One region of the Cellulosilyticum sp. WCF-2 genome, then DNA from elsewhere that is predicted to be linked to it. Evidence: riboswitches for the same ligand, from Rfam matches in the RefSeq annotation. Region 1 holds a riboswitch; the other holds the start of a gene.
The links. Region 1 has a riboswitch for thiamine pyrophosphate ahead of thiC (phosphomethylpyrimidine synthase ThiC). Riboswitches for the same ligand answer to the same signal wherever they lie in the genome.
Positions count from the first base shown of each region.

Region 2: another riboswitch for thiamine pyrophosphate. It lies ahead of thiM (hydroxyethylthiazole kinase); the one in region 1 lies ahead of thiC (phosphomethylpyrimidine synthase ThiC).

Region 1 is NZ_CP034675.1:1,936,704-1,948,501, reverse strand. Features, by position in the region: gene EKH84_RS08610 (ABC transporter permease) at 1-206, opposite strand, end outside; gene EKH84_RS08605 (helix-turn-helix transcriptional regulator) at 386-1,114, shown strand; gene EKH84_RS08600 (putative immunity protein) at 1,249-1,776, opposite strand; gene EKH84_RS08595 (D-alanine--D-alanine ligase) at 2,003-2,899, shown strand; gene EKH84_RS08590 (PhzF family phenazine biosynthesis protein) at 3,236-4,027, opposite strand; gene thiW (energy coupling factor transporter S component ThiW) at 4,604-5,143, opposite strand; gene thiC (phosphomethylpyrimidine synthase ThiC) at 5,507-6,814, opposite strand; TPP riboswitch at 6,983-7,089, opposite strand; gene EKH84_RS08575 (4-phosphopantoate--beta-alanine ligase) at 7,158-8,000, opposite strand; gene EKH84_RS08570 (CD3324 family protein) at 8,096-8,359, opposite strand; gene EKH84_RS08565 (hypothetical protein) at 8,376-9,413, opposite strand; gene EKH84_RS08560 (C-GCAxxG-C-C family protein) at 9,678-10,091, opposite strand; gene EKH84_RS08555 (hypothetical protein) at 10,330-11,046, shown strand; gene EKH84_RS08550 (aldo/keto reductase) at 11,115-11,798, opposite strand, start outside.
Region 2 is NZ_CP034675.1:4,119,089-4,130,886, forward strand. Features, by position in the region: gene EKH84_RS18695 (hypothetical protein) at 54-611, opposite strand; gene EKH84_RS18700 (GGDEF domain-containing protein) at 658-1,797, opposite strand; gene EKH84_RS18705 (4Fe-4S binding protein) at 2,007-2,579, opposite strand; gene EKH84_RS18710 (4Fe-4S dicluster-binding protein) at 2,557-2,805, opposite strand; gene EKH84_RS22240 (hypothetical protein) at 3,010-3,165, shown strand; gene EKH84_RS18715 (1-deoxy-D-xylulose-5-phosphate synthase) at 3,429-5,183, shown strand; gene thiD (bifunctional hydroxymethylpyrimidine kinase/phosphomethylpyrimidine kinase) at 5,352-6,137, opposite strand; gene thiE (thiamine phosphate synthase) at 6,831-7,472, opposite strand; gene thiM (hydroxyethylthiazole kinase) at 7,459-8,283, opposite strand; TPP riboswitch at 8,353-8,462, opposite strand; gene EKH84_RS18735 (beta-propeller domain-containing protein) at 8,527-10,377, opposite strand; gene EKH84_RS18740 (GH1 family beta-glucosidase) at 10,770-11,798, opposite strand, start outside.

The DNA.
Region 1 (11,798 bases):
ATAAGCCCACTTACACTTAATCCCACTCCAGCTACAATAATAGCAATGAGTCTAGGCAATCGACTTATAAGCAAGAGCTGTACTTTATCTGGTTTTAATGCTAATAAATCATTTATATGAAGACTACTTACCCCTACAAATAATGAACCTATTGAAAGTCCAATAAGTAGCACAGTCAAATAGCGTTTCTTAATATACTTCTCCACTTTCTGTCTCCTTTGACACTATATAAACCCTGTGTTATACTAAATAAATATCTGCTTTTGATAAACATTATCATTTATTAATTAATCTTATCAACTATATGATTAGTTGTCTTACACGATATTTAGGTTTATTTAAAAATATTAATATGAATTGTAAACGTACTTGAAAGGAGACTCATGTGCTATATACCGAACTTGAAAATGTAATGGAAAATTTTTATTTATGTAGTCATTTAGCTTTATGTGCCATCAATAAGAATAATCATGTATTTCTGAGTATGGGGCATACTATTCCTCATCCTTTAGAACAAAGTCTTTCAAAAGAAACTCTGGCCACTTTACAAGAACGCTTATCTCAAGATTCTCTGATTCATCATGTTCTAGAAGATGGCAGAACCTTTACCATCTGTGCTATTAACCCCAAGTATTTAGAACTTGGATGCTTTGTAATTGGCCCTTATACAACGGATATTCATTTAAAAAATGTCCTTCCCTTTAAACCTGCTCATTGTATGGTGCATCTTATTGATTTACTCTATGCCATTGGTAGTTCGTTTACCCAAACCCACGAAGAAGTGGAAGAAGAATATAACTATCATGTTTCTAAAGCTAAAGACTATATTGAAATACATTATGCTGAACCTATTACGCTAGATGCCTTAGCATCTTATCTAGGTCTTCACAAAAGTTATTTTTGTACTATTTTTAAAAAAGCTACCAAGCAATCTTTTTGTAGCTACACTAATATGGTACGAGTAGAAAAAAGTAAAGACCTTTTAAAAGAAGGAACAGATTCAATCTTAGAAATTGCTTTATCTGTGGGTTTTAGTAGTGCGAGCTATTTCAATACTACTTTTAAGAAACTAGTGGGCATGACACCCATTGAATACCGTAATCAAAATATATAAACAAGTAACTCCTGTTGATTAATCACTCCCTTTAAAATATAAAAATTAGACTACTAAAGTAGCATCTCAATTCATATATAAAATCGCAGAGGATACTTTGATTTAAAGCATCCTCTGCGATTCTGTGCACATCCTTAACAATACCAATTAATTTTAGCTGGATTTTTCTCATTTTCTACAGCAATAGCACGCAATGCTGCTTCCATTTTAGTACATTCCTCAGATGCAATTTGCTCATAAACCTCTGCCTTCTCATCAATACCAACACGATCATATGCAATAGCCGCACAACCATAAAATGCAAGACTCAATGACTGAGTCGTTGTATGTATTGTAGTTGCTGCCTGTGCAACAGCCCTAGCAGCTGCTTGTGCCGCTTGATTTTCTTCTGCTTCTCTTGCTGCTGCACGAGCCTCTAAGATTAGTTTCTTAACCATGGGTAATTTAACTTTACCATCAAGCCAGTCATTTGAGGCATTTATCGCATCTCGTAAACGATTATCGTTTGGGTAAGCTTTTTCATAAATAGAAAGTATATGTTCTTCAGCATAATCGATACACCACTTGGCAATAGTGGTCTTACTTTGTGTTTCAATGAGATGCATAAGAGAAATAATATAGGGTGAATCCACACTTCCAAGCATTTTTCGTGGTTTAGGCATTTCATGACTCCTTCTCTTTTTTATCTTATTTTTGTATATGAATATGCTTAGTCTAGCATACTCATATATAATGCTACAATCACTAAAAACAATAACAATATCAAACCATCTTCTCTTTAAAATGGTTAAAGCGTGGCTCTGCCTTTTATTGATATATTTTCATATAATGGCATTAGTCAAGGCGTTATAACGCTATAATTAATTTTTTTAATAGGAAGGTGACAAAATGAAAGTCGGCATTATAATGGGCGGAATCTCTTCAGAGAAGGAAGTCTCCCTTAAAAGTGGTGAAGAAGTATTAAAACATATTAATAAAACTAAATATGAGGCTATTCCTATTGTACTTCATTCAAAAAAAGAGGCTATAGATAAGCTCAGTGGCATCGATTTTGCCTTTTTAGCACTACATGGTCGCTTTGGAGAAGATGGCACTATTCAAGCGCTTTTAGAAACCTTAGATATTCCTTATAGTGGCTGCCGCGTCTTAACGAGTGCACTATGTATGAATAAACATTTAACTAAAAAACTTCTTGCTTCAGAAAATATCACTACACCTAAAGGTATACTCATTAAAGCCAGTGAACCATTAAATTCAAGTATAGCGAGCACCTTAAACTACCCGCTTATTGTTAAACCTAATACTGGCGGTTCTAGCATTGGAACCTGTAAAGTAGAAAATAAAACTGATTTATTGTCAGCTATTGATGAAGCCTTCAAATATGATGAAGAACTATTGATTGAAGAATATATAGCCGGTGAAGAAATTACTTCTTTTGTCTTAGATGGTGAAGTCTTTCCTACGGTTTGTATTAAACCTCGGTTTGGTCAGTTTTTTGATTATAATTCTAAATATACTATTAATGGTGCTCTTGAAGAAATTGCGCTCCTACCTTCAATCCTTCAAGATAAGGTGACACAGATTTCAGAAAAAATATGGGCTTTATTTAGCTGTAAAAGCTATTGCCGAATTGATTTCATTATTAAAAACGAAACTATCTATGTGTTAGAAATTAACACACTTCCCGGTCTCACAGAAACAAGCTTAATTCCTCAAAGTGCTAAGGCTAAAGGAATAGATTTTACCACGCTTATTGACGCTATCATTAGAACTTCTATGATTTAGTAATAGGATTAAAATTCTTTATTAGAAATTCTACTTCTTACCTTCATATATTAAGGTTAAAAATAAGATGTTAAATAAGAGTCTACAACAAAGAAGTAGCTTATCTAGCGAATGAAATGAAGTGCCTACGTCAAGTACATGTAGCAATAATGAAAATCTGTATGTCGTCAATCTCAATATATGATTGGCGATATTTCTATACCATTTTATTTTTTACGTAATCTCTATATTCAAGTGGCGACATACAGCTTATTCATAGTGAACCACCTGATCCTATAAATATTAGTCATGACAAAAATATCCTTTTAGCTTCACACTAAAAGGATATTTTTCAGTTTATTTATTTAAATCAATTTCAAAACTAGTTTTAAAGAGCTGAATAGCTTCACCACTAATATAAACCTTGTCTTCTTTTAGCTCACAATAAAAAGTTCCTACCCTTTTAGATAGCTGCTTATCTAGTAACTGATTTTTCCCCAATATTTTAGCCCAATAAGGTACTAAAGTACAATGAGAAGAGCCTGTTGCCGGATCTTCAAATACACCACACCCTGGTGCAAAATATCTGGATACAAAGTCTACTTCATTCCCCTTTGCCGTTACTATGATACCAAAAACATCTAAACGATTAACAAGACCTACATCTGGTTTTAAGTTCGTAATCTCCTCCTCTGTTTCATAAACGACCATCACGTCTCTTGATTCATAAAAAGCTATAGGATTACCCCCTAAGGCTTTGATAATATCTGTTCTTGGAGTGATCGCCCTTCCCTCTCTTACTGGAAAACTTAAAGTAAAGCGTTCCTTATTCCTTGTGACAATAATCTCACCACTTTGTGACTTAAAAGTAATTTGTTTCTTTCCTTGTTCTACTTCATTAAATAAAACATACGCTGTTCCTAAAGTAGCATGTCCACATAAGTCGATTTCTACCTCTGGCGTAAACCAACGAATCTGATAGCACTCACCTTCCTTATAACAAAATGCGGTCTCTGACAAATTATTTTCCATTGCTATTTTTTGCATTAATGCTTCTTTTAAGGGCTTTTCCGTCAGGCAAACTGCAACAGGATTTCCTTTAAAAAGCTCATTAGTAAACGTATCTACTTGATACATGGTAATCTTCATACGAACACCTTTCTTTATCCTCATTTTGGTAATTATTTTATTTCTTATTAGGGAATCGGATTTTTGACTACATATACATAAGTGTAAAAACAAAATAAATAACTTCCCACGGCATAATTACCACAGCTTCAACTTGAGGAACTGACCGGGTCAGCCAAGTCTCAATCTATTGTTATAGGTACCTCTGGACTTAAGGAAAATGTTCACTTGTGCGCTGCAAGGAAGGCGCCATTTATAAGTTGTTTTTAATGTTTTTATACCTCGCATTACCCAAAATAAAGTTTTAAACCAGAGTCTTAAGGTCTTAGCTTCCTAGCATAGGGTGCACCGGCCAAGACTTTTAGGAGCTCCTCACTCATTGGTTTGGCTTTCATAGCTAGTCTTAGTAGGCACTACGCTATAGCGCATACGTGCTGAGGAGCCATTTTGCGCTTTGCCTAAGGTCTACTTAGCTAGTCACGAAAGTTCATTTCAAGAGTCTGGAATCCAAAATAGCTTTTCAAGTATTGATACTACTTGGAGAGCTATTTTTGTTGTCTTTAACTACTATCAATAAAATGAAGTCATCATTCTATTTTAAATTTCCATTCCTTCCCGTCTATCTTCTTCTCTTTTTAGCTTCCTCTGCACCTTACTAAGCATACCGATTCTTTTAAGTGCTCCTAAGAAGATAAATGCCACTGTGCCTCCAATCAGTGTTCCTCCAATAAAAGAGGGAACATAAAACAGCCAAGTCAGCCCTGTCCTACCCCAAATATAAGTCATAACCGGATAAGATACTATGGCCCCAATGATACCTGTTCCAACAACTTCTCCAATAACAGCTGCTAATACTTTACCTTTTGAAAGTTTATAAAAAACACCTGATAAAGCAGCCCCAAATACAGCTCCTGTTAAAGCTAAAGGTGGAATTCCCATAAAAAGCATACGAATGATTCCTATAAGTAAAGCACATAGAAAAGCATCTGTTGGCCCCAATAACACAGCACATACCACATTAATAAAGTGAGCCATTGGACACATACCCTCTACTCTTAAAATCGGTGAAATGACTACGCCAACAGCAATTAATATAGCAAGCATCACCATTCTTAATATAGCATTTTTTGTTTTCATTTTTTTACCTCTTTCTTTTGATTTATTTAAGTGCTAGAGACCTTATACCTTCTTTGGCTATTGTCCTAACTCTCTAAACCTCAAAAAACCAAGATAATCTTAGGTACAATTAAACAGCCTCTATGCAGCACTAGCTTCATTTAGTCGGTCGAAACTTAAAAGCTTCCTCTCACCTCGAAACACGAGTTCCCTAGCTATTTAATTGTCCTTCTGAAAACAAATGCAAGGTGCTCCCCTTCCATTTGCTAGTCTTCCTCATCTTTTCAGACCTATTTCCCTATATAAAAATTTAAAATGAATAATAAGTTATGCACTGATTATTTGTTTCTTCACTCTCAACACCTAATATTTCATTATTCATTCTTACTCTTCATGTAATTCCACTGTTTTACCTTCTATGATGCGATTGGTTGTTCTAACAGCACACATTTTACCGCACATAGAACAACTGTGTTTTTCAGCTGGTGGCATACTTTCAAAGTAATCCCTAGCCTTATCTCCATCAAAAGCTACTTCGAACATTTCTTCCCAATCTAACTTTTGTCTTGCTTCTGCCATCTTGTTATCTAAATCTCTTGCATGTGGTAAGCCCTTAGCAATATCTGCTGCATGCGCTGCAATTTTACTTGCTATGATTCCTTCTTTAACATCACTTACATCCGGTAATCTTAGGTGTTCAGCTGGTGTCACATAACACAAGAAATCAGCACCACTGGCTGCTGCTATAGCACCACCGATGGCTGAAGTAATATGGTCATAACCGGGGAAGATATCTGTTACTAATGGTCCTAATACATAAAAAGGTGCATTATGACATAGACGTTTTTGTAGTTTCATATTGGCCTCTATTTCGTTCATTGCCATATGACCTGGGCCTTCTACCATAACCTGCACGTCTTTTGCCCATGCTCTCTTAGTTAGATAGCCAAGTTCAATAAGCTCTCCGATTTGTCCTGCATCTGAACTATCTTCTAGACATCCTGGCCTTAAGGCATCTCCAAGACTAATGGTAACATCATAACGTCTTAAAATTTCTAATACGTCATCATAATATTCATAAAATGGATTTTCATTTCCTGTCATCTCCATCCAAGCAAACAAGAGAGAACCACCTCTAGAAACAATATTCATCTTACGTCCTTCACGTTTAAAAGCTTCTACTGTACGTCTATTAATCCCTGCATGAATCGTCATAAAGTCAACACCCTCTTTGGCATGAGCTTCTACGACCTTTAAGAAATCCTGTGGTGTAATATGTACTAAATCTTTTTCCAAGTACCCAATAGCATCATACATAGGTACTGTACCAATCATAGCTGTAGACATCTCAATAAGTTGCTTACGAAAGGTATTTGTTTTCCCATAATTACTAAGATCCATAATAGCTTCCACACCAAACTTAAGTGCCACCTTCACCTTTTCAAATTCTACTTCATAGTTTTTGCAATCTCCTGATATCCCCAAATTGACATTGATCTTGGTTTTAAGACCCGTACCAATTCCCTCTGGAGAAAGAGATTTGTGATAAATGTTGCATGGGATAGCCACTTCACCTTTTGCTACTAAGGCCCTAAGCTTTTCTACTTCCATATACTCTTTTTTAGCTACAATCTCCATTTCCTTAGTGATTATACCTTTTTTTGCGGCTTCCATTTGTGTATGATATTTCATGTAATCTCTCCTTTTTAAAGGGAGTTTCTCTGTAACCTTACATATCCATTTGAAACTTTATTTGTAGAGCTAATAGCCCTTTAACTAAAAAATGTTTCACCTTCTTAGCTTAAAATAAAGACAGGATATGCTGGCTTCGGCATATCCTGTTACTTACACTTCTTTCGAAGTGCTATCCTCGAATATTTCCCTACGTCAGCATGATCTGAATCAGGTTATGGGTCGAAACTTTAGTTTCCTCTCAGCCTGTCGCACAGACTCCCCTTTTTCTTATTTTATGTATTATTTAAATATTAATTTCATACAAGCAAATCATATCAGAATATTTCTTCTAAATCAACCTTTATTTCTTAAGATAAATATAATCTGAAAGCCTTACGCTCCCTAGACGTATACTCATTACTATAAGCGCTTCTTCAATAATGGTTTCTATACTTGTTAGGCGTTCTATTTCTAACACATCCACATATTCTAGCTGAATACGATAATAGCGCTTTATTTCTGTCTCTAAAAGTAATTTAAGCTTATAACTACTAATATTTCCTCTTTGATAAGCTAACTCTGCTTTTTTAAGCGTATGATAAAGAAGCGGTGCTAATCGCCTTTCTTCTGGCTCTAATAAAGTATTTCTACTTCCTATAATAAGTCCATCTGCTTCTCTCTCGGTAGGTAAGACTCTTATTTCACAAACATAGTGAAAATCACGTATAAGCTGACTAAGTAGGGCTTTTTTTTGAAAATCCTTTTCACTGATATAGTAACGCTGTGGTCTAATACAACTTAGTAGTAAATTTGCCGTAGTTAAAAAGCTTTGATAATACTTAGGATGTATTTGACCCTCAAGACGATTCATAAGTGGTGTATAGATACTTACATAAGTACTACTACCATTAGGATAAAGTCCTTCATAACTTGGACAAAAGAAAAAGTCTACTCCTGCTTTACTAGCTATTTCCTGATCTTCCTCCACCTGTCTAGGATAGAGCTTATAAGCTTCTTCAGAAGAAAACTCATGTGAATGCAAGAAACTACTTACTATAATATATTCATTTTCAGCTCTTGCTGCTTTTATCAAAGCTATATGCCCTTCATGTAAAGCACCCTTTGTCATAATAAGGCCTATAGACCTCCTACCTATGCGATCGAGCTTAGCTGTCATAGCTTCTAATGATGTCATAATATCCATGGTCCATCCTCCTTACCTCATAAGTATTCGCCCTCATTATAACACAACTCACCTATTAGTTTGTATTTCACTTCTATTACAAGTTTCTAAAAAGATTATTTATTGTTATAAACAATCTTTTTAATCGTTTCTACTGAAAGATTATATTCCTCTGCTAATACGTCAATAGCTATTTTACTAGCGAATTTTATACGAATTTCTTCATTTCGCTTATCATAAAAAGCTTTAGCACCTGAACCTTCTCCCCACTTTTTGCGAGCTTTGTATTTAGGTATATAAAGAGCTTCTCCTGAAGTATACTTTTGTACTTCTCTCAGAAGTTGATCAGGCAAAATATCAGCGGCATTTTTGTATTTCACTGCACATCGCCCTTTCTTAATTCATATGATTTAAAAATGCCTCTAAGGTATCATAAATTCGTATTTTTACTCCATGTGCTTTTATTTCAGATACAATATATGCTTCAATCTCATCTAACCTTTCTTTAAAAATGGATAGGTCATTTGGATTAAATACCCCTAGCAAATCCATTTCCTTAAGTCCAAAATCCTTTTGAATACAATCAAATTCACGCTGAAAATGATATCCCCAAGAAAAACTATTAAATGGGTCATTTTTTTCACAATAATAGCCAATACGTCTAAAAGTATAACGCCCTTCTTCATACCATGCAGCCAAATCCTGAAACTCACACTCTTCTTCTTTTATTACTCTTGTATCTTTACTTGAAAAAAAGTCCCTTGTCATCTTGATGAGCTCATAACTTAATGTTTTTATTACCTCTACTTGTTCAGCTTTAATCAACTGCTCATATAACCCTATGAAATGCACAGGTACTTGCTTAAAATCTTTTAATGTTGAAATGATATCTTGTGGGCCATTTTTCATATAAGTCCCATTGCTTGTTGCTATCGCTTCGACTAAATATTGGCTTATAAAACCTGCTCCCTTTCTCACATGGCATAAGGACTCCTCAAATGCCATAGTTTTATAAAGTTCCATGGCACTATTAATCTTTTCTAAAGCCTTATTAAAAGTAAAACTGTGGTCTGCTAAGTGGTCTTTTAATGCCTGTTGTAATTGAATAAAGCGTGCTTTGTCTTTCTCATTCCTGGCATATAAAATAATACCATCAGCAAGGCAAGTGGTTAAACTTTCATTTACTTCAGCGAGGCCTTCTACTCTTTCCCATGACATAGGAAATAAATCATAGCCAATTTCATTAATGATGAAGGTTTGTGCTAAAGAATAGCCTTTATCGGTAGCTGGAATGAAAAAGTTAAAAGCCACCTCTTCCCCATCTTCTGGTATACGCCATCCTTTATGACCTACTAATATACTGATATCTTCTGGGTACTTGGTTTCAATTTCATGAATCGCCCAATCTATTAATGGTCTAGATAAATATTTCATTTTCTTCCTCCCTGTTATTTATTAAATCAAATCAGTCGACTGCTTATATACTGATTATAAAGTCAGACTAATTTGTATTCCATCCCCAGTATTTTTCTAATTATTTTATACCTATTGGTAGTATTTTAATGAGGCCTACCTACCAAGTAAGAAAATGAAAATGTACCTCTCTATTGGCTAAGAAAGGTTTCTTATATAAAAGCACTAACTTTTCTAAAAAAGTTAGTGCTTTTATATGAGCCCCTATGTATCAACTATTATCATTTATTTATATTCTTCTAAAAGCTCTTCTAAAATGATGCATGCATCTTTTACATAATCACTACACATATCATAATGGCTACCTGATTTATTTTCTAATAAATCACGACATACTGTACTTCCTTGTTTTTCTTTGAAGCGTTTTGCAAAATCTTTTACCATGGTAAAGGTCTTAAGTCTTGCTTCTCCATCTTCAGCTTTAGTTCTACCATATAAAAGGCTAATCACCATGTAGGCACCTGTTACAGCTCCACATTCACCTCTCATACCACCCATACCACCACCAAAAGCTTGTGATACTTTAAGGGCCATTTCATAATCCATACCTAAATCTTTAGCATAAGCTGCAAATACAGCTTGTGAACAAGAAAAACCTTCTTTAAAAAGGGCTAATGCTTCATCTACCTTACTGTTCATGATCTATCTCCTTTATTTATGTACTTTATTTGCTTTCTATAATAGCCTAAGTATTTATAAAGCTATTATATACTAACTCTCTTTAGTTTTGAATCTTTAATTCCTATTGCAGTACACAGCATTTCCTCTATAGAGATATCAATTTTAAATTTTTTTATTTAAATTGATTGTTTAACCTACTCACTATATAATAATCTTAATATTCTATATATTTTTATCATTTATAAGGAGACTACTTATGAAAACTAAAGCTCAAAAGGAATTTCTAAAGCAACGTCGCCAATATGAAAAACACCTTAAAGAAAAAGCAAAAAATGATGAACTTTCTTTACCTGAAAAATTAGAGTGGCAACAAATGTCACGAAATAACTATAGAGAGAAACTCTTTAGGGATTCTAAAATTGATATTCCTTCCTTAGTTATTTGGAGATTTTGGCCACATATTTTTATTGTACTTACTATTATTGTAGGAATTATTGGTCGTTGGATTTCCGGACTTATTAGTCCTGCTTCTGATTCAACAAAATACCCTGATTATAGCTATGAGGTTATTCAAGAAGGCAGAAGTACTTATGTGGTTAATTCTAGCTACAATAAGGTTTATCATGCCATCTTAGAAATTTCTGATTCAGGAAATTACCTTTATGATACCTATAATGAAGCCCAATCTACTTATGAAACAACTGATTCTTTTGATATTGATACCCTCTATGAGATTGAAACCTTTTACTATGAACCCTATGACTTTCTCAGAGATAGTCTCTTTAGTGATTTAGATGAGCTACATCAAAACATCTTAAAACTTGCTAAAACTGAATATAGCGATATCCCCTTAGACTCTGCTGATTTAAAAACACTAAAAGCCGCTATCGAGACTTCCAAGACTAACTTTGATGAAGAAATCACCCTTGCCATGGCTGATTTAATGAAAACTACTTTGAACGAAACAAAATAGGATATAGGTTATGGAGTTTATTTTTCCATAGCCTATATCCTATTTTACTCTTTAAATGAGCCTATTACTTAACCTAATAAAATCTTATCAATTGCTTGAAGTTCCTCTGCTGTAAAGTCTAATTTTTGAATAGCCCCTACATTTTCTTTAATCTGAGAAAGCTTGCTAGCTCCTATAATAACAGAAGTCACATGACCTCTAAGTGTCCATGCTAAAGCCATCTGAGATAAACTTTGACCACGGCTTTCTGCTAAGTCATTAAGTGCTTTTGTTTTCTTTAAAAGCTCATCTGTAATCCCCTCTTTATTTAAGAAAGGACTTGTTCCTGCTGCTCTTGAATCCGCTGGAATACCATTAAAATATTTATTAGTTAAACGGCCTTGTGCTAAAGGTGAAAATGCAATAGCACCCACTTGCTCTTGTTCTAACACATCTATAACCTTTTCATTATGACGTTCTAACATATTATAAAACATCTGATGAATCAGGCACCTTACCCCTGCCTCTTTCATAAGTTTAATCATTGTTCTAGTATCTTCTGCATTGTAATTAGAAATCCCTACATATAAGGCTTTCCCTTGATCTAAAATACTTTTTAATGCTTCTACTGTTTCTTCCATTGGTGTTTCTGGATCTCTTCTATGATGATAGAAAATATCTACATAATCTAAGTTCATTCGTTTTAAGCTTTGATCTAAAGAAGAAATTAAATATTTCTTTGAACCACCATCTCCATATGGTCCTTCCCACAT
Region 2 (11,798 bases), 2.2 Mb from region 1:
AACAAAAAAGAAGTGTAACTAATGCATCACGCATTTAGTACACTCCTCTACTATTATTGACGTTCATATATGATTGGTTCTTCAAACCCAAAGGTAATTTTGTCATTTCTTCTAAATACTTCACTTACCTCTAATACTGTTGGTGTTGCTTTTTCTTGTAGCGTAAAACTTATACCATTACCGAAATCACTTATACTACTTCCTCGAAAACAATCTTCATAATATTCATAAATCATAGGATTAAACTTTTCTGAAATTTGTAGTTTCCTATAGTCCATTACTAATTCATGGTTATCATTTCTAAAGTCTTCTTTTGATATTCCTTCTGGAAGTTCATAAGACGTTAGTCTTACTTTTCCTGCTTCATTTAAGTCAAATAAAAATAAATGAGGTAAAACCTGCATTCGTTCTCCTATTTGGTAATAGCTTTCTTCAATAACAAAATAGCCTTTAAATGCCTCAGGTAGGTTCTTTATTTTACTATTACAAATACCATTGATATGTCTTGCTCTTGGATGTATGATACTTCCTTGTTCTAATTCTTTTGCTACCTGCTTATCATTATTAAATCGTCCACATAAATAAGTAATAAAATGTTCTAAAATGTCCATAATAATCCTCCTTTGAATTTACTTTACTGTTCAATTTGCATTTTAACTACTTTGAGCGTTTATGACAATACATTTGCTTATCTGCTCCATTAATAAATGCATCCATCGTATGGATATTATTTTCACCAAATACGGTATATCCCATACTGAGGGAAAGTATATATTCTGCTTGTCCAGATTTATTAAATATTTCGACTCGTTCTTGTATTTGCCTTGTCATTGCCTCAACTTCATCTCTACTAGCTCTTCGCCCCACAATAAGGAATTCATCTCCACCCATTCTGGCTAAATAATCCTTTTTCACACTGCAAGCTCTCTTCAAAATAGTAGCAATTTGAATAAGTGCTTTATCCCCTATTAAATGACCAAAGGTATCATTAATACCTTTAAATTTATCTACATCAATAAATAATGCAAATAATATTCCATCCTTAGGCTTTTGCATATTATTTAACAAGTAGTTTTCAATAAATTTTCTATTATACAAACCTGTTAACTGATCTGTGTAAATTTGATGATTTTGTATATTAATATACATATTTAGCAACGTCAACGTAACCAAAATCCAAGTAATCGATACGCCACATATAAATGACTGCACAACACTTCCAATAAAGGGGACTATAGGAAGTATAAGCATATAATGATATAATTCCTTTTTTGTTAAATCATCACTTTCCTTCCCTTTTTTTATGGTTAAATAAGCCGCATAAAATAAATAAGTAAATGCCAAAAGAGGAATGCCTATAAATAGACTCCCCTTGTGATAATCATTATATTTATCAATAGCATAAATCCATCCCGTAATAGGGCTTAATAATGTTAGAAAGGTACTTATTATAGTGGGAATAACATATATAGGCATATATTTTAATAATCTTTTCTTATTCTGATTTATTTTATAATCATTATAAAGCAGCCAAAAAAAGCAAATTAATGGACTTAAAATAAAATAGATGGTTGTAATAACTATATTCCATTCTCTGGCATAAGCAAATTGTCTATGATTTAAAAGATACATGACCGCATCACATATTAATAGAAATAGATTGGTTATCAATAATAGTGCAAATAAATTTTGGTCGAGTAGCATCTTTCTCCTCTGATTTTTTATGAGATTAAATAGCAACATCATCAAAATAACAATTCCTAATATATCTACCTCTAAATAAAGCAATTCTAGCATCCAGTCACCTCGTTTAAATAATGTGTAAACTGATTATATCAACATATTATTTATGTTGTCACCAAATTTATTTATAATTGTTTAATTTTCTACTAAAATGTAGTTTATTTGATGTAAGATATATATTTTATCCTTGTATAATCCAATCGTCTAAAAGTATAAAAATAGCTGTTGCAAACACCTTCATTTTGCAACAGCTACTTTTAAAATCAATGATGTTTCCCTCTACAAATCATTTGTGTCATAGTACCCATAGGGCAATAAACACACCATGATCGTGGCTTAAATAATACCATTGTTATGATGCCCATCACACTTGAGGTTAACATCACACTATAAAAGCCAAACGCAAATTGTGCTATCCAAGGTGCTACTATATTTTCTGTATAAGCCCAGTTCCACGGTAACTTAAACGTCCACAGCAAAGTAACAACTTCTTTTAAACCCTTATTTCCTGCAAAGACTAAATAGGTTGTAAATAGCATATTCACAAACATGGTTAAGAAAAAAATGAGAAAGCCATAGCGAAACCATTTAGCTCTAAGAAAAGCAGGAATATCTTTTCTTCTAGATAACTTTAGCTTATTGCCTAAAACTTCAAACAGTTGCCCTCTACCACAATACTTATTACAATAAGTCTTATTTCCTTTTACTATGGAAATAATAAGTGGAACAAAGAAACAAATTAATCCTACCCATGCAAAAAGAATATTAATAAACCCTAAAATCAAATAGATTGAAGAGAAAATCCATAAATAATTATACCATTCCTTCTTTTTCATTTTTATTAATCTCCTCTTCTGCTAAATTTGTAATCATTTCAATCACAGAGGCTGGACACGCTTTTTTACAAAGCCCACAGCCTATGCATAAGTCTGTGTTCACCTCTGCATAAATGCCTCTCGGTACTGTAATGGCTAATTTAGGGCAGACTAAAATACAAGTGCCACAAGCCACGCATTCTTTCTCTAATACACTTGCATATCTTTTTCTTTTTTGGATTGCCATAAATGTCCTCCTTTTTTTCTAATTACTTTTATCTTATTAATAAATGGCTTTTATCTCTGTAACTTAGTTACATGAGTCAAAGCTTCCGCTTTTTATTAAAAACATCACTTTGCCTTCAACCATGATTTTCCGGTATGTTTTTAGCGTCCTTGCATCATAATAAATATGTACTCTTAAACTCAATCATATTGGAGGCCACATACTATGAGTAATTCCAAGGCACCTAAATCACCCACTAATAATGAATGGTGCAGCGATTCATCTAATCAAAGCACCGAAGGCACTAAATATTTTCACGATAAAGCAAAGAAATCTGCTACTAACAATCAATGGGTATCTAGAAATACACCTGCCGAGTAAAGCAGAAAACCTCCAATAAACACTTAGTAGTCTGCACCTACTTCATGTTTATTGGAGGTTTTATTATGCCCTTAATCATCTAACTTACACCTATCTTAATCCTAAAATAGAGAAAAACAAAAAAGTATTGACTTGGAGTTCACTCCAAGGCTTACAATAGACTCATCCTTTGTAGAACACTATGAAGATAGAGTAAAACAGGTAAGCTTACTTAGAATTACTCAAACCATTAAAGAGATTTAACATCGTTAGGAGGAAACACAATGTATTTAGAACAAATCAATCAGCCATCAGATTTACACAAATTAAATGATAGGCAGTTAAAGGAATTAGCAGAGGAAATGCGTCAAGCACTTTTAGAAAAACTAAGTAAACGTGGTGGACATTTTGGACCAAACTTCGGTATGGTGGAAGCTACAATCGCACTTCATCATGTGTTCAATTCACCAATAGATAAAATGGTGTATGATGTCTCTCATCAAAGCTATTGCCATAAGATGCTTACAGGAAGAAAAAATGCTTTCCTTTACGAAGCACATTATGATGATATAACCGGCTATAGTAATCCAAAGGAAAGTGTACATGATTTCTTTACCATCGGTCACACTTCAACTTCTATCAGCCTTGCATGTGGTTTAGCAAAAGCTAGGGATTTAAAAGGAGATAAGGAAAACATCATTGCCATTATTGGGGACGGTTCTTTAAGTGGCGGAGAAGCATTAGAGGGATTAGACTTTGCACCGGAACTTAATAGCAACCTCATTATTATTGTTAATGATAACGATATGTCTATTGCAGAAAACCATGGTGGCCTTTACAAAAACCTTAAACTACTTAGAGAGACAGAAGGAAAGGCCGAATGTAACTTATTTAAAGCAATGGGTCTTGATTACCTTTTTGTAAAAGAAGGTAATGATATACAAACGCTTATTACTGCTTTTGAAAAAGTAAAAAATATTAACCATCCAATCGTTGTTCATATTTGTACACAAAAAGGCAAAGGCTATGCCTTAGCTGAAGAAAACAAGGAGTCTTGGCACTGGTGTATGCCCTTTGACATAGAGACAGGGAAACCTACCCTTACTTTTGACGGTGAGGATTACTCTAGTATAACAAGTGATTTTCTGCTACAAAAAATGAAAGAAAATCGGGCCCTAGTTGCTATTACTTCTGCAACGCCTACAGTCTTGGGCTTCACCGAAGATAAAAGGAAGGAAGCCGGTAAACAATTTGTGGATGTGGGCATTGCTGAAGAACACGCTGTTGCACTTGCATCAGGTATTGCAGCTAATGGTGGTATCCCTGTATATGGTGTCTATAGCACCTTTATTCAAAGAACCTTTGATCAACTTTCTCAAGACCTCTGTATTAATAATAATCCAGCAACCATCATTGTGTATGCTGCTTCCGTATATGGTATGAATGATGTAACACACCTTGGAATCTATGATATTCCTCTAATGGCTAATATCCCAAATCTGGTTTACTTAGCACCTACTACCAAAGAAGAATATCTAGCTCTACTTGATTGGAGTACTACTCAAAAGGAACATCCAGTAGCTATCCGTGTGCCAGGAGGGAATATGCTTTCTACTGGTGAACCTGCTATTAAGGATTTTAGTAAGCTTAATGAATATCAAGTCACACACAAAGGAAATAAAGTGGCTATTGTGGCATTGGGTACATTCTATACACTAGGCACTAAAGTTGCAAATGCCATTACTGATCAAACAGGTATAACCCCAACTCTTATCAATCCACTCTATATTACTGGTATTGATAAACCATTATTAGAATCCCTTAAAGCAACTCATGATATCGTTATTACCTTAGAAGATGGTATATTAGACGGTGGTTTTGGTGAGAAAATTACAAGATTTTATGGTGCTTCAGATGTGAAGGTACTCAATTATGGATTGAGGAAAGAATTCCTTGATCGCTATGATGTTAATGACGTACTTTATAAAAATCGCTTAACAGTAGAACAAATCGTAGCAGATGTAACAAATCTTCTCTAAATATTTAAAAACATTTCATAAATAATTATTCACATTAATAATTTTAAAATTTAAAATATTATTTAGTCTCTCATTCTAAATTAAAATAAAGAAAGGCCACCAAATCTCTCCTCATAGATTTTACTTAAAGGATATTAGGTGGCTTTAATTGTTCTACTAAGATGCTTATCATTTATTTAGGTTATAACAATGATTTAAAGGTCCGTTCCCTTTACCTAGATTTAACCCATCTTCTAATGCACCTCTTACATAAAACTTTGCTTTTTCTATGCTTTCAGCTAGAGTGAAATCTACTGCCAAGTTACATGCTATAGCTGAAGATAATGTACACCCTGTCCCATGGGTATTATCTGTAGCAATTCTTTCTCCTACAATCCATAGCGCTTTTCCTTTGTTATATAATAGGTCATCAGCACCTTCTGTGAAATGCCCTCCTTTAATAAGTACAGCCCCTGACAAGTTATTTGAAATCACTTCAGCTGCTTTTAACATATCCTCTTTGCTTTGAACCGAAAAACCACATAAGCATTCAGCTTCTGGAATATTAGGAGTAATGACTTCAGCTAATGGTAAGAGCTTCTCTACTAAAGCCCTCTCTGCACCTAGATTTAATAGTTTACCACCACTAGTAGCCACCATGACTGGATCTACTACAATGTGTTTTGCATCATACTGTACAAGTTTTTCTACAATTACTTTAATAATTCCTTCATTAGATACCATACCAATCTTTACAGCATCAGGTACAATATCTGTAAAAATAGCATCTAACTGTTTTCCCACAAAATCAGCTGCTACATCCACTACACCATAAACGCCTGTGGTATTTTGAGCTGTTAAAGCTGTAATCACGCTCATGGCATACATCTTATGCGCCGTAATCGTCTTCATATCAGCTTGAATGCCAGCACCACCACTACAATCTGAACCCGCAATCGTCAATATTTTTTTCATTTCATTACCTCTTTATCTTTATTAGTCTTTGATAACTATCCATTCAATTGGTACCATAAATAGAAATTTGTCGGTGGCTTTACTAGGCTATTTGGGCGGAACTGAGAGAGGGTGACTATCCTACGTGGTTCCGCTAGGACAGCCACCCTCTCTCAGTTCTACCAGCAATAACGCGTAAAGTCGCCTCCATTAAGTGTTTTCAAGAAAAAACAAAACTTGTTATTATCTTTTTTCTGCACTTTTCACTTAGGGGTTTGAACGCTTAAGAGATCAATAATGCTTGTAAGGCTCCCTAGCTTCCTTACAGAGCTACTTCTTGGCAAAATAGACTTATGGGAAGCTTTATACGTTATTGCCTTGGGCGCCTGCCCTTGGCTTCGAGTATTTTTTAACTGTCGTTACGCCTTCTTTCCACGCCGCTTCACTGTCTTGGATGTTTATGAGGTCAACAACGTTTGTGAAAATGAGTGGGTATGGGTACCTGGAGTAGTGACTTGGGGCATTTTTTAGAAGCACTTAGTGAACGTTTTAGATGGGTTTTAGGCAGCTGTTTGAACGAAGTGAGTTCTGCCGTTCATCTAAATAAGTGAACTTAGTGCTTCAAAAAATGTGAACCGGAACAACGGAAGGCACCCATACCCACTCATTTTCTCTCAGACGTACTTCTCATAAACGCCAAGACAAATTTCTATTTCACCTACTTATTACTTGCTCTGCTTTCTCCTTTAAGGCACAGGTTGCTTCTCTTATGTTTTGACTAGCAAATATAGCGGATACCACTGCTACCCCTACAATCCCTGAATCTTTTAATTGCACCATATTATCCTTGGTAATCCCCCCTATTGCAATAACTGGAATATGTACAGCATTACAAATAGCCTTTAAGGTCTCAAAAGATACCCCTTTTGCATCTTGCTTGGTTGAGGTGGAAAATACAGCACCTACACCTATGTAATCAGCACCATTAGCTTCTGCACGTAAGGCTTTCTCTACTGTTTGGGCTGATACACCTAGAATTTTATTAGGTCCTATTAGCTTTCTTACATTCTCTGCTTCCATATCCTTTTGTCCTACATGGACACCATCTGCATTTACTGCTAAGGCAACTTCTACTTCATCATTAATGATAAAAGGAATATGGTAAAAATCTGTTAGCTTTTTTATTCTTTTTGCTTCTTCAATAAAGGCTTCCTTTGACAACTCTTTTTCTCTTAGTTGTAAAAAAGTAACTCCAGCTTCTAAAGCTTCTTTGACTTGCTCTTCTAAGCTGGCTTTACCTACCCAGCTTCTATCTGTTACAGCATAAAGTAATAAATCCTTTTTATCGCACTTCAATTTTACAACCCCCTTTTAGTTTTTCATCAGTTAGTTTACTTATCTCATCAATCATTAGCATTTTATAGGTCGAGGTTCCTCCCTCTATTTGCTTTAATTTTTCATAAGCAATTTCTCCGCAATATCCCATAGCACTTATGGCCATCACCGCCGCTTCTATAGCCTTTTCCCTATGAGCTGCTACATAAGCTGCCATAATGCCTGTGAGCATACAGCCTGTCCCTGTAATCTTGGCCATTAATGGGTTACCATTACGAATTACATAAGCTTTACTGGTATTTACCACAAGATCAATAGCTCCTGTAATAGCAATAATAGCCCCTGTCCTTTCACTTAACTTTCTAGCAAAACAAATCATTTCATCTAAATTCTCTTCTGTTACACCATCACCTTCTGCGGCATCTACACCTTGTGTATTCCCATCACCAAAGACTAAAGTTTTAATCTCTGAAATATTCCCTTTAATAACATCAAAGTGAATCTCTTTTATTAGCTGAAGAGCTGTTTCTGTACGTAGCTTTGAAGCACCTGCTCCCACTGGATCTAGTACCACTACGTGTCCTAATTCATTAGCTTTTTTCCCAGCGGAGAGCATAGAAGCTGTTGTTCTTCGATTAAGCGTTCCAATATTAAGGACTAAACCTTGACATAAGCTTGTCATTTCTTCTACTTCTCCTAAATCATCTGCCATAATAGGCGAACCACCAGCTGCTAATAAGCTATTAGCTACATCATTAACTGTTACATAATTTGTAATACAATGTATAAGTGGTACTAGTTTTCTTACTTTCTCAATCACATCATCAAGCATTGACTTTCTCCTTCTTTATTTTTTATATAATTAAAAATAGTAGGCCATACCATTAGGGTATGACCTACTATGAGTTCACTGGTTGCTCCCTTCGCTGGTATTATCCAAATCAGGTTATAAAGGTCGAAGTTAGATGACTTCCTCTCAGCCTGCTCCCACAAGCTCCCTTGCTATTTCTTATTTATCTTAATTCTTAATTCTTAATCAACATTATACTCCCCTCTAAAGAAAGTAACAATTATTTTATTGCATTGTTAAAGTTTGAAGTCGTTTAAAGTTACTTATTTCATACTCATTTATTTTATCTTCATATAAGTAGTAAAGTTTGTTACCTATGTAACACACTCGATCTTCATTATAGCCATAATAATACCCATAGCTATTAGTAAGCCTTCCTAGTTTAGCTTTTCCTACCAACTTACCATTTTCTACTGCAAACACATACGCGCCATAAAAATTTTCTAAGTTTTTTTCTTTATTATAAATAATTGTAACAGGAATAGCTAGCATTGCTTTTCCCTTATGAACAGTAACTGCTTTGTGATTATATTGGGCACTGCTGTAGCTCCCTCTAGTTCCTAGAATAATTTTATTCACTTCCTTTGGTTCATTTGGATTACTCACATCAAAAAGGGATAGTTTAATTCCTGCTTGCAGAGCCGAAGCATTGCTATATTGACTGCCACCTTCTTCTTCATCCATAGTGGCTATTCCAATACCAACTACTAAATTTTCTGCAATGGGATGGAGATAAGTACTTACTCCTGGAATTTTTAATTGACCTTTTACCTTTGGTTCTTTAGGATTGCTTAAGTCTAGTACAAACAAAGGATCCATTTGCTTATACGTTACTAAATACCCTGTTTTCCCTTCAAATCTAGCACTATAAATACGTTCAGTAGGAGCCAAACCCGTTAAGCTGCTTACTTGATTCATTTGTTTATCAAAGATAAATAGATTATTTATGGTTTCATACGTTTGCTGATTATAGCTAGTGGTGGCTACGCGTAAATAATTATCATATAAATCCATAGCAAATTGATTATATAACCTGCCTTCTATGACACCTGTTCCTACATACTTTAAGCTCTGTCCCTCCACATTAAAGCGGCTAATGGTACTATAGCCACCATAGATTTCTAGAAACATTGCTTCTTTATCCATATAAACATTACCTATAGCTCCTAAAAGCATTTTCAGCTCTGTAGGTTTACTTTGTTTTAAATCTATTGTTGTTAATACAGTTGTATTTAACATATATCTGGTTTGAGCCCAGGGTACATCATAAATCTGGTTAGGCTTAGCTAATTGTAGTTCTTCTCCTTGCAAGCTATCCTTATAAGCTGGCAATATATCTTCCTTTGTATAAGCATTATTTGCTTTCCTCATAATCATACTTTCTGTAACCAAATAAAGCTTATCTTCGATCTTTCTCATTGTATGTTTATTGCCTTGTACAGAAATTTCACGTTTTAATCTTGGTTCTTTTTTATTACTTACATCGTATATGCTAATATTGGTATACTGCCTAGCGATTTGATTAACCACTTCACCGTTTTTTAAAGTAATTGGAATTTCTCTAGGTTCATAACGACGTCCTTCACTACCTATGACAATAAGCTGGTTACCCTCTAAAAACATGCTGTTAAACTGAACCATATCACTTTCTATCTTCCCTATAATATGCAAACTAGGTTGAGTATCCATAATCATAATCTTACTATGGTCTACTAGTTTATAGATGTATCTATCATCATTTTTTAGTACATCATCTTCATCCACTCCTTGCTCTTGAATATTAGTTTCTGAATAACCACCTTCTGATGTGGCACTTTTCATATCGCTAGTCTGATCATTGGCTACAATGTCCTGTGTATTAGGCACGGTGTTTTCTAAGCCTCTGAGTACTTCGTACTCACTTAAAGTTTCTGGTTCTACAAGTATTTTTTTATCTGTTAATAGCCTTACTAATTCTGCTTCGTCTTTTATAGGTACAAGCTTTGTCTCTTGATTTGTTCTTGCGCCTAAAATAATAGTACTAGTCAATAATACACTTAATCCAACTACAGCTCCTAATGCTTTAAATCCTTTCATTTCTTCTCCCCTTTCTTTTTAACCCTACTTCTTGTCATTTTATTTTCCCCTTGCTTATATTAACTATAATTGAAGTAAATATATTTTGCAATTTTCAAATTATATTTTTCTTTAAATATCCTCATAATTTTTTAAAACTATCTGTGTATTATGCAAGCTTAGTGATGTGTCTCGATTAACATATTATAGATGGTACATAAACATTTAGGTGTGTTAGCCCCAGTGAAAAACGTGACATGTATTTAAAGCATCATAAAAACTGCCAGTAGATTATACCTACTGGCAGAAAAAATTTTTATTTTTTAATTGTCTACTTGGCAGGGAACAGCTTACAGTACTCTCAGCAATTCTCTGTTTTTATGTAACAAGCTTAATAGGTTCATAGAAATAATTTATAAACTTTCGCCATTTGTACCCATAACCTTTTTATACCAATAACCTGAGTTTTTGATGATACGACGCTGTGTAAGATAATCAACATATACAAGACCGAATCGAGGCGCATACCCCTTTGCCCATTCAAAGTTATCTAGAAATGACCAATGCATATATCCCATCACTTCTATGCCATCTTCAGCAGCTTGTTTTAAAGCACTAATATAACGAGTCAAAAAATCAATACGATAATCATCATGCACCCTGCCATCTAGATGAACTAAGTCACAACCTGCCATACCATTTTCAGTAATTAAAATAGGTAATTTATATCGCTCATATAAAAATTTAGGTGACCAATATAAGACTTCCGGCGTAATTGCCCATCCTAAACTCGTTACTGGTTGCCCTGGATATTTGGGAGTAGCAAAAGCATTTTGAGATTGATAAATATTAGCACCATAAAAATCAATAGGCTCTGAGATAATAGCCATATCTCCTGGATTAATGGAAGGCATATCCTCTCCCAAGGCTTTATAGGCTTCCTCTGGATATTGGCCAAATACAATAGGGTCCCCCCACCAGCTATTTGTAAAGATAAAGTTATCTCGATCCAGGGCAAAGCTACACTTTCTAGCTACTTCAATATCCTTTGTTGATCTTGAATGAGGAATAGAACAAGGACCTGTTGGAGCAAAGCCAATAATCGCTTTTTTCTTTGCATACTGTCTAATGGTTCTAACAGCTTTTCCATGAGCTAAAAGAATGTTGTGAGACATTTGTGTCAGTTCACTTGTAGGAAGTTTATAAAACGGCGCATGCACCCCATCTTTATAACCTAATCCTACGAAAACTTGAGGTTCATTAATCGTAATCCAATAAGTTACGCGGTCAGAAAGATGGTCAACGATTACCTTTGTATAGTCAGCAAACCAATCGCTACTTTCTGGATTTAGCCACCCTCCTTTTCTTTGCAAGGCATTGGGTAAATTCCAATGGTAGAGCGTCACTAAAGGGGTAATCCCATTTTCTAATAAGGTATCCAC